2 regions of the Fusibacter sp. genome follow, and region 1 is predicted to be linked to the other one. Evidence: a T-box and tRNA genes for the amino acid it is inferred to sense, from the RefSeq annotation. Region 1 holds a T-box; the other holds one or more tRNA genes.
What was found. A T-box is a leader RNA that pairs with one kind of tRNA and senses whether it is charged. The one in region 1 lies ahead of lysS (lysine--tRNA ligase), so its partner is inferred to be a tRNA-Lys.
Positions count from the first base shown of each region.

Region 2: it encodes a tRNA-Lys, which carries the amino acid that the T-box ahead of lysS (lysine--tRNA ligase) is inferred to sense. The anticodon was not compared.

Region 1 is NZ_JBVBZF010000025.1:13,663-21,273, reverse strand. Features, by position in the region: partial or broken gene AC220I_RS06610 (cache domain-containing protein) at 1-202, opposite strand, end outside; gene lysS (lysine--tRNA ligase) at 323-1,921, opposite strand; T-box leader at 2,193-2,446, opposite strand; gene ybaK (Cys-tRNA(Pro) deacylase) at 2,535-3,002, opposite strand; gene AC220I_RS06595 (M23 family metallopeptidase) at 3,120-4,718, shown strand; gene AC220I_RS06590 (HD-GYP domain-containing protein) at 4,774-5,901, opposite strand; gene AC220I_RS06585 (metallophosphoesterase) at 6,126-6,854, opposite strand; gene AC220I_RS06580 (deoxynucleoside kinase) at 6,975-7,611, opposite strand, start outside.
Region 2 is NZ_JBVBZF010000001.1:127,439-135,049, forward strand. Features, by position in the region: gene AC220I_RS00685 (hypothetical protein) at 1-514, shown strand, start outside; gene AC220I_RS00690 (hypothetical protein) at 604-900, shown strand; gene AC220I_RS00695 (hypothetical protein) at 1,151-1,438, shown strand; tRNA gene AC220I_RS00700 (tRNA-Arg) at 1,446-1,520, shown strand; gene AC220I_RS00705 (hypothetical protein) at 1,539-1,994, shown strand; tRNA gene AC220I_RS00710 (tRNA-Asp) at 2,209-2,284, shown strand; tRNA gene AC220I_RS00715 (tRNA-Ile) at 2,290-2,363, shown strand; tRNA gene AC220I_RS00720 (tRNA-Thr) at 2,648-2,722, shown strand; gene AC220I_RS00725 (hypothetical protein) at 2,744-2,914, shown strand; tRNA gene AC220I_RS00730 (tRNA-Ile) at 3,024-3,099, shown strand; tRNA gene AC220I_RS00735 (tRNA-Lys) at 3,181-3,257, shown strand; tRNA gene AC220I_RS00740 (tRNA-Lys) at 3,260-3,339, shown strand; tRNA gene AC220I_RS00745 (tRNA-Ala) at 3,348-3,420, shown strand; tRNA gene AC220I_RS00750 (tRNA-Asn) at 3,519-3,596, shown strand; tRNA gene AC220I_RS00755 (tRNA-Asn) at 3,599-3,683, shown strand; tRNA gene AC220I_RS00760 (tRNA-Ala) at 3,689-3,761, shown strand; tRNA gene AC220I_RS00765 (tRNA-Lys) at 3,769-3,844, shown strand; gene AC220I_RS00770 (ATP-grasp domain-containing protein) at 3,862-4,731, shown strand; gene AC220I_RS00775 (Bax inhibitor-1 family protein) at 4,783-5,421, shown strand; gene AC220I_RS00780 (hypothetical protein) at 5,421-5,795, shown strand; gene AC220I_RS00785 (hypothetical protein) at 6,003-6,227, shown strand; gene AC220I_RS00790 (hypothetical protein) at 6,539-6,946, shown strand; gene ald (alanine dehydrogenase) at 6,996-7,611, shown strand, end outside.

The sequences.
Region 1 (7,611 bases):
CTGATTGTGCTAAATCATACTGCATCTGAATTTCAGATAATGGTAAATCAACTAAATCCATCAATTTTGCGATTGTACGCTCTTCGATGATGGCATTCGTTTTTGGAAGAATATAGAACAAGATCAATGATGTAAAAATCACAATGATTAATGCCGCCAACATGATAATCTTGTATTTGAGCTTCATATTTTTCAAGAACATATCATCGCCTCCTTTAATAGATAAATACCCAAATTTTGAACAATAATCACTAAAACCATAATTTGGTATTCATCTTATTAAATAAGGCTTAAATAGGCAAGGTGTCACATCATGAGAAGTTTAAGACACCCTCATTTGGCGCTCATCAACATAGGTTATTTTCTTGGGAACCAGTAATTGTCTTAGGCCTTTTTTGCCTACAACTTCCACTAATATTGCAATATTAGGACCCGATTTATTGCTAAGAACCATTTGATAAATGGATTCAAAGAAACGCTTTTGCATTTTTTTACGAGTTGCAGGCGAATCCGACTGTACAATTTCATAAATTTCAGTCATCAGGGCCTCATCGTCGCCTTCAAATGTCATAATCAAATTGATAAAGGCTTTAATCCATTTTTTCTCAGTAGGATTTAAAGAGGCGTAGTAAATGGCATTAAATTGTTGGTTGACACATATATTGCGTTCTTGGTGCCACCTTTGAATCCAGTAGGATGCCTTCTCACATTTAATGGTAAAGGTATCGGGATCCTGTGACATGGTTCTGCTGAACAATCTAAAGAGTACGCCTGAATTAAAATTGACCAGTGGCAATGTCGATGCAATCAAAGAAAATTTAGGTTCACGATCTAGTGTAGAGTTTTCTGCATTTGATAACATCATAATAACACTAAGTAGTTCGTCTTCTATCATTTGCTCTCTATATCTTTTGAGATGTCTTTCAAACTCTGTATAAAGTCTAATGACATCATCATCAAGGCCGATATCAAAGGCGTCTGTATTTTTGTATTTGGCAAAAAGATAGAGGATAATTTCTTTAGGATAGACCTTAAGAAGTTCATCTGGTGTTATAAGATGACCTGTGGAACTCGACATTTTGGCGTGATTGCCTTTCAATCCAATAAATTCATATGGAATATAGTGTGGTGGATTAAAGGCAAATACCTTATTTGAAATTGCAGAAGAAACTGTATAGCTCCCGTTTTCAGATGAGTGATCACGACCACCTGGTTCAAAAATAACCCCTTCTTTACGCCATCTCATAGGCCAATCGATCTTCCAATTGAGTTTGATTCGATTAAAGGATTCAAGTTCGGCAATTTCATGATGACCACATGCACAGTGATAGTCTAATGTGTCTTGCTTTTCATCATAAACAAGCCTTAAAATATCATCCTTTCCACAGTTTCTACAATATAGGCTCACAGGATAAAAGCGGTCTCTTGCCACTTCATTCCACTCCTGTGTTTTATATTGCATCTGTATATCATAAATTTCTCTTCTCTTTAAAAGGGCTTCTCTTATGTCCCCTGTATACCTACAATTTTGATATTCTCGGCTTTGATAAATAAACTCAGGATGGATATCGAAGGCTTTTAAAGTTGCTTCAAACTGTGCTTCAAAGTGGGCTGCATAGGATTCATGGCAACCATAAGGATCTGGCACTTCTGAATAAGGTTTTCCCAAATGCTCAGCAAAGGTCTCAGAAACACCACTAGGAACTTTTCTAAAGCGATCATAGTCATCCCACGAAAATATGAAACGCGTTTTCTTACCAAGGCTCTCAAGTGATTTCACCACGAAATAAGTGGTCAAGACCTCTCTAAAATTACCAATGTGTACATGTCCTGAAGGACTGATTCCAGATGCACAAACAAAAGTTTCTAAATTTGGATTTTCCTCAATCAATTGTAATGCTGTTTCCATGGCCCAATGCATAATAATACCTCCTATTTTGAATATTTTGTATATAGTTGTTGCTGAATTTTTTATTAAACAATACCCTTCTCATCTAAACGCTTTTCGCAAGTTGAAAATCCTTGCTCTAAGCTGGACGAGAACTAATGATAACCGACAACATTTGAGCCATCTCTCGATGTCTCAAAACAATTTTCGCTGACGCTGTTTGAGGCTGAACATTCCTCATCACAGCTTTTGGCTCAAATTTTGTTGTATACAATAAAAAAACTCCCGACCTCAAGACTTAAGTCTTGAGGACGAGAGTTAACTTCGTGGTACCACCTCAATTTATCGTATAAAAAAACGACCTTTTCAAGTACGGCATTATAAATGCAATATACTCTATCTCTATAACGGGAGCAACCGTTGTACCATCCCCTAGACCATCTAGGTTCAATACAAAGCTCTGAGGCTTTATTCACTAAATCAAATATTTCTCCTTCTCAGCAACCGGAGTTCTCTGTAAAACTTTAATTTAACTACTCTTCTCTTCACAGCTTTTAAAATATTAATTAAATGAATTATAACCAATGTCATAATATCCGTCAAGCCCTTTTTAAAAAAAAATGTATTTTTATGCGTATTAATTATTTTATACGATATCAGCAATCTGATACACAAGAACTTCTGCAAGAACAGATGTCGCCATATTGATTTGGACACCAATCTTACCTGCACTGAATGTGATCTCATCCAGCAAGACAATTGTCTCATCAATCACAGTGGTATATTGCTTTTTCATCCCAATTGGAGAGCATCCGCCCTTCATGTATCCCGATATCTTTAAGAGATCCTTTGATGGAATCATTTCAACATACTTTTCAGAGACCACTTGAGCAGCCTTTTTTAGATCCAAATTTTCGTTAACAGGGACCATGAATACATAGTTTTGACCACTTGCACCAATGGTGACCAGCGTCTTGAATACACTTTCATAGGGCTTATTTATTTTATCCGCAACTGCAATCCCATCTATAAACCCATCTTCAACCGTGTATGTAAATGTGGAAAAGGGAATGCCCTTTTGGGTGCACATTCTCGTTACATTTGTTTTAACCATCTTGTATACCTCTCACCTATTATAGTCAGTTTACCCTCTAATTCTCCTATTCATCCCTGGGTTCGAATGATATAATAATAATAAATTTTCTAGGAAACCACAACCATTGGAGGCAAAATGACAAAAAAAAACCTAAGATACCTTATGATCACCTTTTGCATATTGGGTCTTGCGACAATCGGCTTTTTTTATACGCAATATTCGCATTTTAGCGCAGAAACCATCGTATCACTTGATCTTCTTAATCAAACAGATGCCTTGGAGGATAGATTCAATTTTTCCAAAGACCATCCATTTAAAGCCTACGACCTATTATCTGAAATACAACCAATCACAACCAAAGCCAATTCACTGCATTACCTACAGATAAAAAATAAGTTCGGCAATCAATTAAAATTTGAAATACTTAACTTATCCGATGATGGTTTTGTATTAAAGGAAGCTGCTAACGAAAAATATTACCTCTTGCCCTACTCAGATCACTTGGCCAGTTCAAAATCCCTAAGCGCCTTTTATGAATCACAAATCTCATCAAAACTCTTTATCAACGATATGGCCTTGGAAAATAAAAAGACATTAGAATGGTCTTATCTATCTCATGATAATAAGTGGATTGAGATTGAAGATAGGATTGAAAACACTGGTTCAAATCCTGAAATTCGCATAGAAACACCAGATCAGACCCTAAAGTTTGCCTCAGAAAAAAAAGTGACATTAGGTGTCCTAAAAATCATTGACGTCAAAACTGAAGCGTTTGTATATGAAGGCATTATAGACACCAATAATTTATACCTGCCGACTTATGACGGCACATTCAGGTATGAACTTCAGCTCATTTATAAGGATGATGCACATTATAAGGGTGAAGTCAGTTCAAGCTTCATTGTCAGTTTGGACCTCCCTATTGACATCCAATTAACTTCAAATGAAATATCGATCGGGGGGTTTACGCATTTAAAAGTTTTTCATGCTGATGAAGATCAAATTCTCAAGATTAATAATTTACCATTTGATACCCATTTTACAACAAAGGACCATGTCAAAACAGCAGTACTATATGCAGACTATAGAACCAAAACAGGCCAATATCCTTTTGAAGTTTCCAGTGATGATGGCCTACAAACATGGCGCTTTAACTTAAAAATTAAGCCAAGAAATTTTCATATCCAGCAACTCACCATAGATGAAAAAGTAGCAAGCAGTACGAAAAACGATGTGGCAAACGAAGAGTTTGCCAGATTATACACACCATTAAGAGCCCACTCAAGCGACGAAGATTTGACAAGTGGCCCCTACACCATACCTGCTGTCGGTAGACTATCAACTGAATATGGTGAAACACGTCACGTGAACGGTGCAGCAACCTCCTACAGACACTCAGGGCTAGATATTGCAGCACCTAAAGGTACAAGTGTATTTGCCACAAATTCAGGAAAGGTCCTCTTTGCAGCACCCTTGATTTTAACGGGTAATACGATTTTAATAGACCATGGTCAGGGTTTCTTCAGTACTTATTTCCATTTGGATTCTCTAAATATAGGACCAGGACAAATGGTTGAAAATGGCGCTCTTATAGGGACAGTGGGTACCACAGGTTTTTCCACAGGACCACATCTTCACTTTATTATCTCCTACTACGAACACAACCTTGAGCCTGGCTATTTCCTTGTAAATGAGCCCATAACTTATGACAACTATAAAAATTTCCTAAAATAAATTTTTTCAAAAAAAAATAAATGCCATTGATTCACTTTAGTATACTCGCTAAAGCCTAATCAATGGCATTTTTACTGATTTGACTGAAAAAGTCCACATCCCACGTGTCTTGAATAAATAGGGTGCGCTCATTTTCAAGATTTACTTCTTCAATATCCAAATAATTGTTCTTGCCATTTAAATGAATGACTCTCACCCTTGGTCGACTTGGGTTGGCATGTCGAAAATGCGTGACAACACCCACTCTACCATCAGATAAAACAACACCAGAACCCGGTGGAAATATGCATATATTACTTGTTAAAGTACGGTATATCGCCGGATCAATTTTATAAACGGCATCGGTCATCAAGTGCTCCAAGGCTTTGTAAATGGGCATTTTCGATCGATAGACTCGATTGGTGGTCATGGCATCATACATATCACAAACCGTTACGATTTTAACGTATTCAGGGATTTCAATTCCCTTGAGTCCTAGCGGATAACCAGATCCATCAAGTTTTTCATGATGAAGTCGTATAATTTGCTTTGACAAAAACGGAATTTGAGAAACAGCTTCAGTGATTTCATATCCAAACTGGGCATGCTTCTCAACCTCAATTCGCTCTTCAAGGGTTAGTGAACTGGGTTTATTAATCAGACTTGGGCTCACCCTCATCTTGCCAATATCATGAAGTAATGCACCAAGTGCTATATGCTTGATATCTTCTTTTTTATAATTTAATGCTTTTGCTGTCAATATGGATAAAATCGCAACATTTACATTGTGTTTATAGGTGTACTCATCTGATTGCAATAAATCTACAACAGTATAGAGAATTTTGTCAGCTTGCTCCAGGGTTTCAATTAATAGCTCTAGTACCTCTTCAACCAATTTGACATTCTCATATGGAATAACCGCTTTTACCCCTAATTTTTCTTGGTTCATGATATCGTCAAACACCTTTTTGATGGTCGTTACAGATTTTTCCATCTTAGGCGCTGGAATAATCCCCTCTTGCTTAATATCCTTTTTAAGGGCATTGAGCACATAAACCACATCAACATTATGGCTCAGTAATTTGGAAAGGACATCGTTGTTGATGACCGTTCCTTTTTTTACAAGCATAGTGCCGTGTTTTGAATACACTGGTTCGATAATTTCATTTCCAAGAATGGAAGAACTTACATAGGTTGTCTGCATTATTCGCTCCAAAATAATTATTGTCTCATTTACAATATCCTGTAAAATATTGATATGTATAGCAATATATGTAGTATAATTACTCATTTTAAGTTCTTTTTAGGGGTATCCTATTATTATATCGGCACAAGTTAAATATTCTTTAGTAATTTGAGGCTTTTTTTTTGTAATATGCAAAAAAAAACACCCCCACTGAAAACAAAATTCAGTGGGCGATATGCTGCTTACTCAATCGTGAAAACTGCAATTTGAGGAATATTACCAAATCGATATCTCATTTTAGTATTACCAAGTCCTGTATTGACATATAAAAGTGATTTTCTCGGATTATCGATCTCATAATAGCCACTTTTATATACTTTAGAAAGTGGTGGTGTTACAAGCGGCCCTAAGAATGGCAGTTTTATCTGACCGCCATGGCTATGACCTGACAATATGAGGTCAAACGGAAGTGATGCTACTTCAGTATAGAGGTCTGGCTCATGTAAAATCAGAATATTATAATGGTTTTCGTCTATTAATGGTGTCACAAATCCAAAATCAGGTTTACCGAGCATGCCATCATCTATGCCATAAAAATCAAATGTTTTGCCACACTCTGCTTTATAAGATAACATTTCATTAACCAATACCAAAAATCCTGCTTCTGACATGAAGGTTTCATACATGGATCTTCCCCCACCACCAACATCATGGTTTCCAAAAATAGCAATTTTTAAGGCTTTGTCATCCAATTTTTTTAGAAGTTCAAGGGCTTCCTTTTTTAAGTCATAGTCACTGGGGTGATCGAAAAAATCACCTGTAAAAACAATGATATCAGGCGATTGTCCATTGATTTCATTTACGACTTTTTTTAATTGTTCAATATCGTAATAAGGGCCTAGCTGAGTATCCGAAAACTGTACGATTTTTAAACTGGTCGATTCTTCCTCTTCATCCAATGTTGTACTCATATTTATTGATTTATAGAAATCAAGGGTACGTTTTTCAATTCTAAATAAATGGGGCTCTAAAAATGTTGCATACAGAAAAATTATTAGGAGGATTAAAAAAATCGAGAGAACTCTCTTCATCTAACACTCCTTGTTTAAATAAGGTCTAATTGCCTCTAAAATTGCATGTTTAATGTCTTCTTTCACTAGACCATCATCTGTTAGGGCACTTTCATTTAAATCTACCCTTACTTTAGGACAAAGGTCAAAGGCTTCATACCAAGCCTCATAATTTCTTTGAAGGTCCTCTAGATAATCTCTTGGAATTAAGTCGCCTTCAGTTGAACGACCCCTTCTATTGATTCTGTGAAGGGCTGTATCAACACTTACATCAATATAAATGAGCACTTCCGGAACGTTTATATGCTCTAGCATATTGTGAAGTAAATCTCTATATATTACAAACTCATCATTCGTCATTTGGCCTCTATCGTGAATTGTTTTCGCGAAAATTTCATCACCATAGATCGACCGGTCTAATATTGCCTGATTGCCCAAGGCCTCTATTCTTTTAATATCTTTGAATCGATCATTTAAAAACATCACTTGAATGATGGCACTCCATCGTTCTTGATCTTCATAAAAGAGGTCAAGCATTCTTTGTGCCAAACTGTCTTTACCATCGTCCTTAAGTTCTTCAAACATAGGCAAATCCAGTGCTTCACTTAAAAATCTACCAACTGTACTTTTGCCAGCACCTATGATGCCATCTATTACT
Region 2 (7,611 bases), on a different contig from region 1:
TTCTGCCTATATACTTGACATTGTGATGCACCAGAATAATTCCATTCCTGACCTTACTCGTGAAGAATATGATGAAGCTGATGAAATAATTGCTTGGGTTAAAGGTTTAGATAAACCCAATAACGATTACTTGATTAATATTCAAAATATTGTTAATGTTGGATATGTAACACACAAAACTTCAGGTTTTGCAACTTCAATGGTTCGTACCTACAGAAAAGCAATGGAAAAACGCAAACCAAAAGTTGGTTTGAATTCTGTTTATTTGGGTAATCCAAAGGATCGTATTGAAGGAACTGTAACTCTTCTTAAAAAGACGATTACACAAGGATATTACGGTCGTATAGAAGTACATAGATTTGTTGATGATAAGGATAACATCTTGGTTTGGTTTGCTAATACTGCAACAGAATTTGCAGAAGGACAAACTTACTCAGTTAAAATGACTGTTAAGAAACATGAAGAATTCAATGGAATCAAACAAACAGTCGTAAATAGGGTAGCAGAAAAATGAGTGATGATTTTAAATCAGGGTGTATATTTATGTTAATCGTAGGAGCGATTGCAATATACACCATCCACCAATTTATATAGGAGGGTGGTATGCACGATCTGGAAACAGCAAAAGAACTACTTGATCGTAGTGTTAAAGATGGTATAAACGAATATTTTGAATTTATTCGTCATAGATTAGAAGATGCTGTAAATGCTCTTGATCATGCTGAAAATACTTTTGAGAAAAATGGTGATTATCATGTTGTTGGTGATCTCGTTCAGTATTTGTCGGTTTTAGATATGGGACATAGTCGTGCTATAAAACTTGTTCATAAAGTATCAATGTTGCATGAAGAAGTATTCATTCTTGAAGAACAAGAGAGGAATAATGATGAAGAAATTTAACCAATTCATGAAAAGCTTATCCTCCTCTCAGCAATTTGAGTTTGCTGGAATTATTGGGATTGTTGGTGTTATTATCTTACTCACCATTATAACGATAGTGGTAAGTGATAATAATTTAATTACCTATTTGATTCCCAAATCGTTTTTTAATCATGTTTAAACTTATTTTCTTTGGTATACTTGCTTTTGTTGTTCTTATCCTTGTACTGGGCGGTGGTAGTAGTCACAATTATCACGATGACACATTACCATGAAATTAGCATTAATACTTAGTTGCCTCCTTCATGCTTTATTGTTTGTTAATTACATTGCATTCAAACCTATATCACTAAAACCAGAATGTGATAGTGAATCAATTGCACAGTTGAATGTACAAGCAAAACCAAAATTTCCTTCGTTGCAAATTACGTTGAGATCTAGTAGTATAGGTCAAATAGACAGTGATCCAAATGAAGAAATGATGGATTTTATTGCTGAAGTGAATTTTGAACAGCTTGTTGAAGAAGCAGAACAGTGTTCTGACGTTCATTTAGAATAAATATATTACCCTTGTAGTTTAGTGGATAAAACGCCACCCTCCTAAGGTGGAGATGAAGGTCCGAATCCTTCCAGGGGTACCATTTTACAAGGAGTTGATTATGAAAATGGAATTCATCAAGAAAATTTTTCCTACTATTATCAAATACACAGAAAAGGTACCTAACAAATTTGCTGGTGTTGCTTTTATGTGTTTCATTAAAATACTTCCAAAGTATCGTTTTGATGTAGGATTGTTAAAGCATGAAATGACGCATGTTTTGCAGTGGTACTTCTGGTTACTAATTAGTATGTTAATTAGCTTAGGATTACATTTTTTCAATCCTGAAATGTTTGATGATACTGTGTTTGGATATGGATTAATTATTGGTGCTTGTTTGCATGGTGCAATGTACACATTAATTCCAAAGTATAAACTATTTGCTGAAGTGATGGCATATAGAGTACAATTACATTATTGCGATAAAGATCGAGTAGATCTATTTGCAAAATTCATTACTGAACGATATAATTTGGATGTTGATATCGAAGAAGTCAAAAAACTCCTTCGAAAATAACAAGTTATAAAACTGTTGACTTTTAATATAAATAGTTAGAAGATTAACTCAACTTATGAAACTTTTTGAGAGATTATTTAAAATGACTACAATCAAAACAAATATTAATAATATGGCGAATGCGACCGATAAAGGATTGCAGGCTGGGTTTTGATCTGAAGACATTAAGATAAGATTTAAAAACCCAGTTTCAAAACTGGGTTTTTTCGTTTCTGGAGCTATAGCTTAATTGGTAAAGCACTTCACTGTCAATGAAGAAGATGCGAGTTCAACTCTCGTTAGTTCCGCCAAATATGGCTCTATAGTTCAATGGTAGAACACTCGGCCGATAACCGGGATACGAAAGTTCGATTCTTTCTGGAGCCACCAAATTTGTTATAAGGGGCAGCCCCTAGACGCACCGTTGGACTCGGAGATGTAACAAATATGCCTTGTAAACATTGCTGGTGATGCCCTCTTTCGTAAAGAGGTTAAAGTTGGTTCGAATCCGACACAAGGCTCTAAGGTAACGCTATGATGTAATTCCTAGACTAAGCGATCATAGACATGCGTAAAGGAAACCTTAAAGAATTATGCTCTTATAGTATAATGGTTATTACACAACTGTGGTATAGTTGAAATCTCAGTTCGATTCTGAGTAGGAGCTCCAATTTGCCTCTGAAGCATTTAGGGATGATGTTCGCACTTGTAATGCGAGGAAGACAGTTCGATTCTGTCCTGAGGCTCCAATTATGTTGAGGAGGTATGTAATGAATCAGCATGAACAAAAATTACTGACGAAGTTAAACTTCTCAGGACAAAGAGTATTACAAATTGTAGGTGACAATGAATATCGTGCTGCAAAAGGACTAGAACAAAGAGGTCTAGTAAAAATGAAATGGAATAGTCGAGCTCAGAGAGGTGAAATAACTCGATTATAGTTTTGGTATTGTCCAATTCCATCTGAGATACAATAGAAAAGCGACTAACTTTTTGAGTATCGATAAAGAGACTATGGACTTAGTAGGATGTAGTGATCCTACTAATTTTGGTGCTAAATGCAAATTGGCGAGCAGATTGCCTCATAAGCAATTGACAGTGAGTTCGAATCTCTCTAGCACCACCAATACTCATGTACAGCCTTGTTTTAACGCGCGCAGGGCTAAGGTTGGATAAAGTAGGTTCGAGTCCTACCATGAGTGCCAATGGAAGTGTAACAAAAATTGGCTTTGTAGCGGTCTTTTAAACCGAAAAATGTGGGTTCGATTCCCACCGCTTCCACCAATGCCTCCTTGGTGTTTAATGGTTTTAGCACACTCGGCTTTTAACCGATGAGGTGAGGGTTCGAATCCTTCAGGGGGTACCAAATTATTTGGGGCTATAGTTCAGTTGAGAGAACGCCTGCCTTGCAAGCAGGAGGTCGAGGGTTTGAGTCCCTCTAGCTCCACTCGGGCCAGACACCCATGAGTTGCAACTCTATTTTCGGTCTGGCACAAGCGTAGGTTCGTGATGACTACGGTGGTAGTGGAATCACAAAAGTTTAATTCCGATGAGCCCATCCTGGTATTGGGGTCGGCCTGTTAAGCCGAACGTTTGGGGGTTCGAGTCCCTCCATCGGAGCCAATTCCAGTGTGGCAGAGTGGTAATGCAGCAGACTGTTAATCTGTGGTCGAAAGACAATCGTAGGTTCGAATCCTACCGCTGGAGCCAAATTTGGGGGTAGTCTAGGGATAGCAGGATGTGTCTTGCAAACACGACCGCTCGGTTCGACTCCGTGTACCTCCACCAAACATTTGGGAGTATCGTATAGTGGCTATTATACTCGGCTCTTAACCGATGAGACGAGGGTTCGAATCCTTCTACTCCTACCAATTCAATAGGTGCTATTATGCTCTGGATAATCCAAAACAACTTATATAATGAAGATGGATATGTTAAATTCATCAATGCATTAGATCGTCTAGGTAGTCAATACCTAACTGTAAAACCTGTTCCTTTTACAAATATCATTCTTCCTGCTGACTTTGATTCAATGACACAAAACGTTGATGATACTCCAGAGCCAGAAATCGATACAAGTCAAAAGATTGTTGTGATGGGAGCAACTTCACTAGTCCGAATTGCTAAGGCAAAAGGTTGGACACCTGGGTCGTTCTTGAATGAAAACTTCACCTATGAGAAATGGAAAGCTGGGTTTGGTCCAGAAAATATCTTAAATCCTGAATCTATTGTTTGTAAGTTTTCAGATGGTTTACCTGACCTATCTCAATTTGATGGGGATCTATTTGTTCGTCCTGTAGAAGACAACAAAGCATTTACAGGTGTTGTAATGTCCCAATATGATTTTCATGATTGGTTTCTTTCTATAGCTCATACAAAAGAAGTTGATTTTCAACCATTGCACGAAAATACAGAAATAGCAATTGCTTCATGTAAACAAATCTATGCTGAATACCGTTTCTTTGTTGTTAGAGGTATTCCAGTTACAGGTAGTATGTACAAACGTGGTAATCAAGTTCATTATGAAGAGTGCTTTGATGCAAACATCTTTCAGTTTGTAAATCATGTTATTGGATGTTTTCAAGGTCTACAGATGAATGTTAGATCACCGTCAGATGCATTTGTTGTTGATATTGCTGAAACACCAGATGGATATAAAGTTATTGAAATGAATAACTTAAATTCTGCAGGGTTTTATGCTTGTGATCCTCAAAAGATAATTTCTTCAATTGAGGAATTAGTCACGTATCACCTTTGATACTTTACAACTTCCATTAGATAATATCCTTTTTAATCGAAGGAGAAATTAATGAATACTTTAGTGGAAAGTGCGAATAATGTTTTACGTCAAACGTACATGTTGTTATCTGCAACCTTACTTTTCAGTGCAGCAATGACTGGGTTGGGTGTATTAATGGAGATTGGTCCAATCACATCAACTGTTGCTTGGTTGCTGGGTTTTGTGTTGATATTTGTTATTCCAAGATATCAAAATTCCCAAGCAGGAATTTACCTTGTCTTTCTCTTCACAGGTTTGATGGGATTTTCGTTAGGTCCTGTTATTCAAGCATATATTGATCTTCCAAACGGTTCAGCCATTATTGGAACTGCTACATTAGGTACAGGTTTAATTTTTGCTGGGTTGTCTGCATATGCCATCAAGACAGGAAAAGATTTTAGTTTTATGGGTGGATTTTTAATCTCTGCTTTGTTAGGTGTGATTATCATTTTGATTGCTAACTTGTTTATGCAAATTGCTTGGCTGCACCTATTAATGTCCTATGTGATCCTGTTGTTAATGAGCGGCTTTATTTTATATGATACTAGTGCAATTTTACATCGTGATGAGACCAATTACATATCTGCAACTGTTGGTTTGTATTTGGATATCATTAATATGTTCCTAGCTTTATTGAATATTGTTCGATCACTAATGGGAGAAAAATAATGTTACGAAATTCAGACATAAGTGTAACTGTCAAAAAAGAAAAGTTACTTGATGCATTACGTCACAATCGTGAAGTCCACGAAACTGACTATAACAAAGCAATTGTGATTTACTACCAAGATCTCACAAAACATTTAGAGGGTTTGCTTGAGTTTGCTAAACATAGTGAAAATCCAACGGATGGCTTTGTAGTTCCTTTTCAAGAGCCTCAGCTAAAGACTGATGAATATGACAAGTACATAACGATGTTGGAAATGTGTGAAGACACTGAATTTACACTATCCACAACAGAGTATGATCAAATTGTCAATGATAATTGGTCTTGGATCACACATGCAAAAATGTTGAATGCAACATATTCTGCGAGAATTTAACATGAATGCAAAAGTAAGCAAAATGTTACGTAAGATGCGCCGAGATTCAAAGGCACATAAAAAGATATGGAATGAACTTGACCATAAAACTCGAGGCAAAGTTCGTAGATTACACAACAGTGATACTAAATTAATGCATACTGATATGCTTAGTATTGTTGCTGGTAAGTAAAAGGAGTTGCCCCCAGAAATGGGGGCAACTTTTCAATGGCAAATGCACAACAAGTATTACAAATGATTCGAAAACGTTTTCAACCTGATGAAGAACAAAACTGGGCTGAAATGTGGGCTATTACTAAACGTAAAAGTGGTGAAGTTATTCGGGATAGTTTCCAAGTACGCATGGTTAAGGAACATCCAGCTGTTCATGATCTTCTATTAAAACCTTGTAAACAAGCTACAAAAATTCACAAATTGAAATGGAAGCTGTGAAAATTCAAGCATATATAAGTATATGTACGATGTATTACACAACATAACCAAACATACAATTAGTCGAGAAATTGACCAATTCATTCAATGTATTCTGAACATTGATGGTCGTTGGTGTCCTGAATTGCAAGAACTAATCCAAAGTCGGTATACTGAAGAAGGATTCAGGGACGCATTGAGGTGTTTTCAATTTACCGAAAAACATATTGAACAATTAGTAACACATTCGTCAGTTGCTTATGAGTACTTAGACAAGAAATATCTTACTCCAAAAATTGAAAGACTACATAAGCTGAAATGGAGCTTATAAAATGATGAATACATATGCTTTAGATTTACTACGAGAACTAAACCAACAACACATTGATAATTTTATTGATGTAATTCTAGTCGTTGATGGACAGTGGCGACCTGAATTAGAGAATCTACTCACAAGTAGATTTAAAGAAGATCAGCTTCGTGAAGCAGTAAAAGCATTTGACTTTTCAGAAGAAACAGTCCAACAGTTAGTTCTAAATTCAGCAATTGCTGTTGATCTATTAGAAGAAAAATATCTTACACCTGAAATTATTGAACTCCACAATACTACATGGGCTAAGTTAATTGCAGAAAATTCACAAACACTAGTTAAACTTAGTGACAAAGCAATTGATCTTATACCTGAAAAACGACAAACCTCTGCAATAAATCGTCTTCATAAACTTAAATGGAAACTGTAGACATCCCCAATTAACTTAATTTATAGTAATTTTTTATTTGGAGGTAAATATGAAAATTGCTATACCCACAGAAACAAAAGTTCATGAGGGTCGAATTGCCCTAACACCTGATGCCGTTGCATCATTAGTACAAGCTGGTCACCAAGTTGCTGTTCAACATAATGGTGGTTTAAAAGCTGGATACACCACAGAAGAATATCTTAATGCTGGAGCTCTGATTTTAGGTATGGCTCGTGAAATTTATCAGTTTGGTGAATTGATTGTTAAAGTTAAAGAACCAGTTGGTCAAGAACTCGATCTATTACAAGCCAATCATACTCTTTTTAGTTACCTCCATCTCGCACCTGAACCTGCTCTTACACAAAGATTGTGTGATATTGGTTTAACAGCAATTGCATTTGAAACCGTTGAAGATGAACAAGGTCGTTTGCCCTTACTTGCACCCATGAGTGATGTTGCAGGACGATTAGCGGTTCAGGCTGCGAGTAACTTATTATTCCACCAGAATGGTGGTCGTGGACTACTATTGGGTGGATTACCTTGTGCTGAAAGAGGTAATGTAGTTATTATTGGTGCAGGAGTTGCAGGTATTAATGCTGCAAGGGTTGCTGCTGGAATGGGTGCAAATGTGACTGTATTTGATATCAATCGTGATAAGTTAGAAT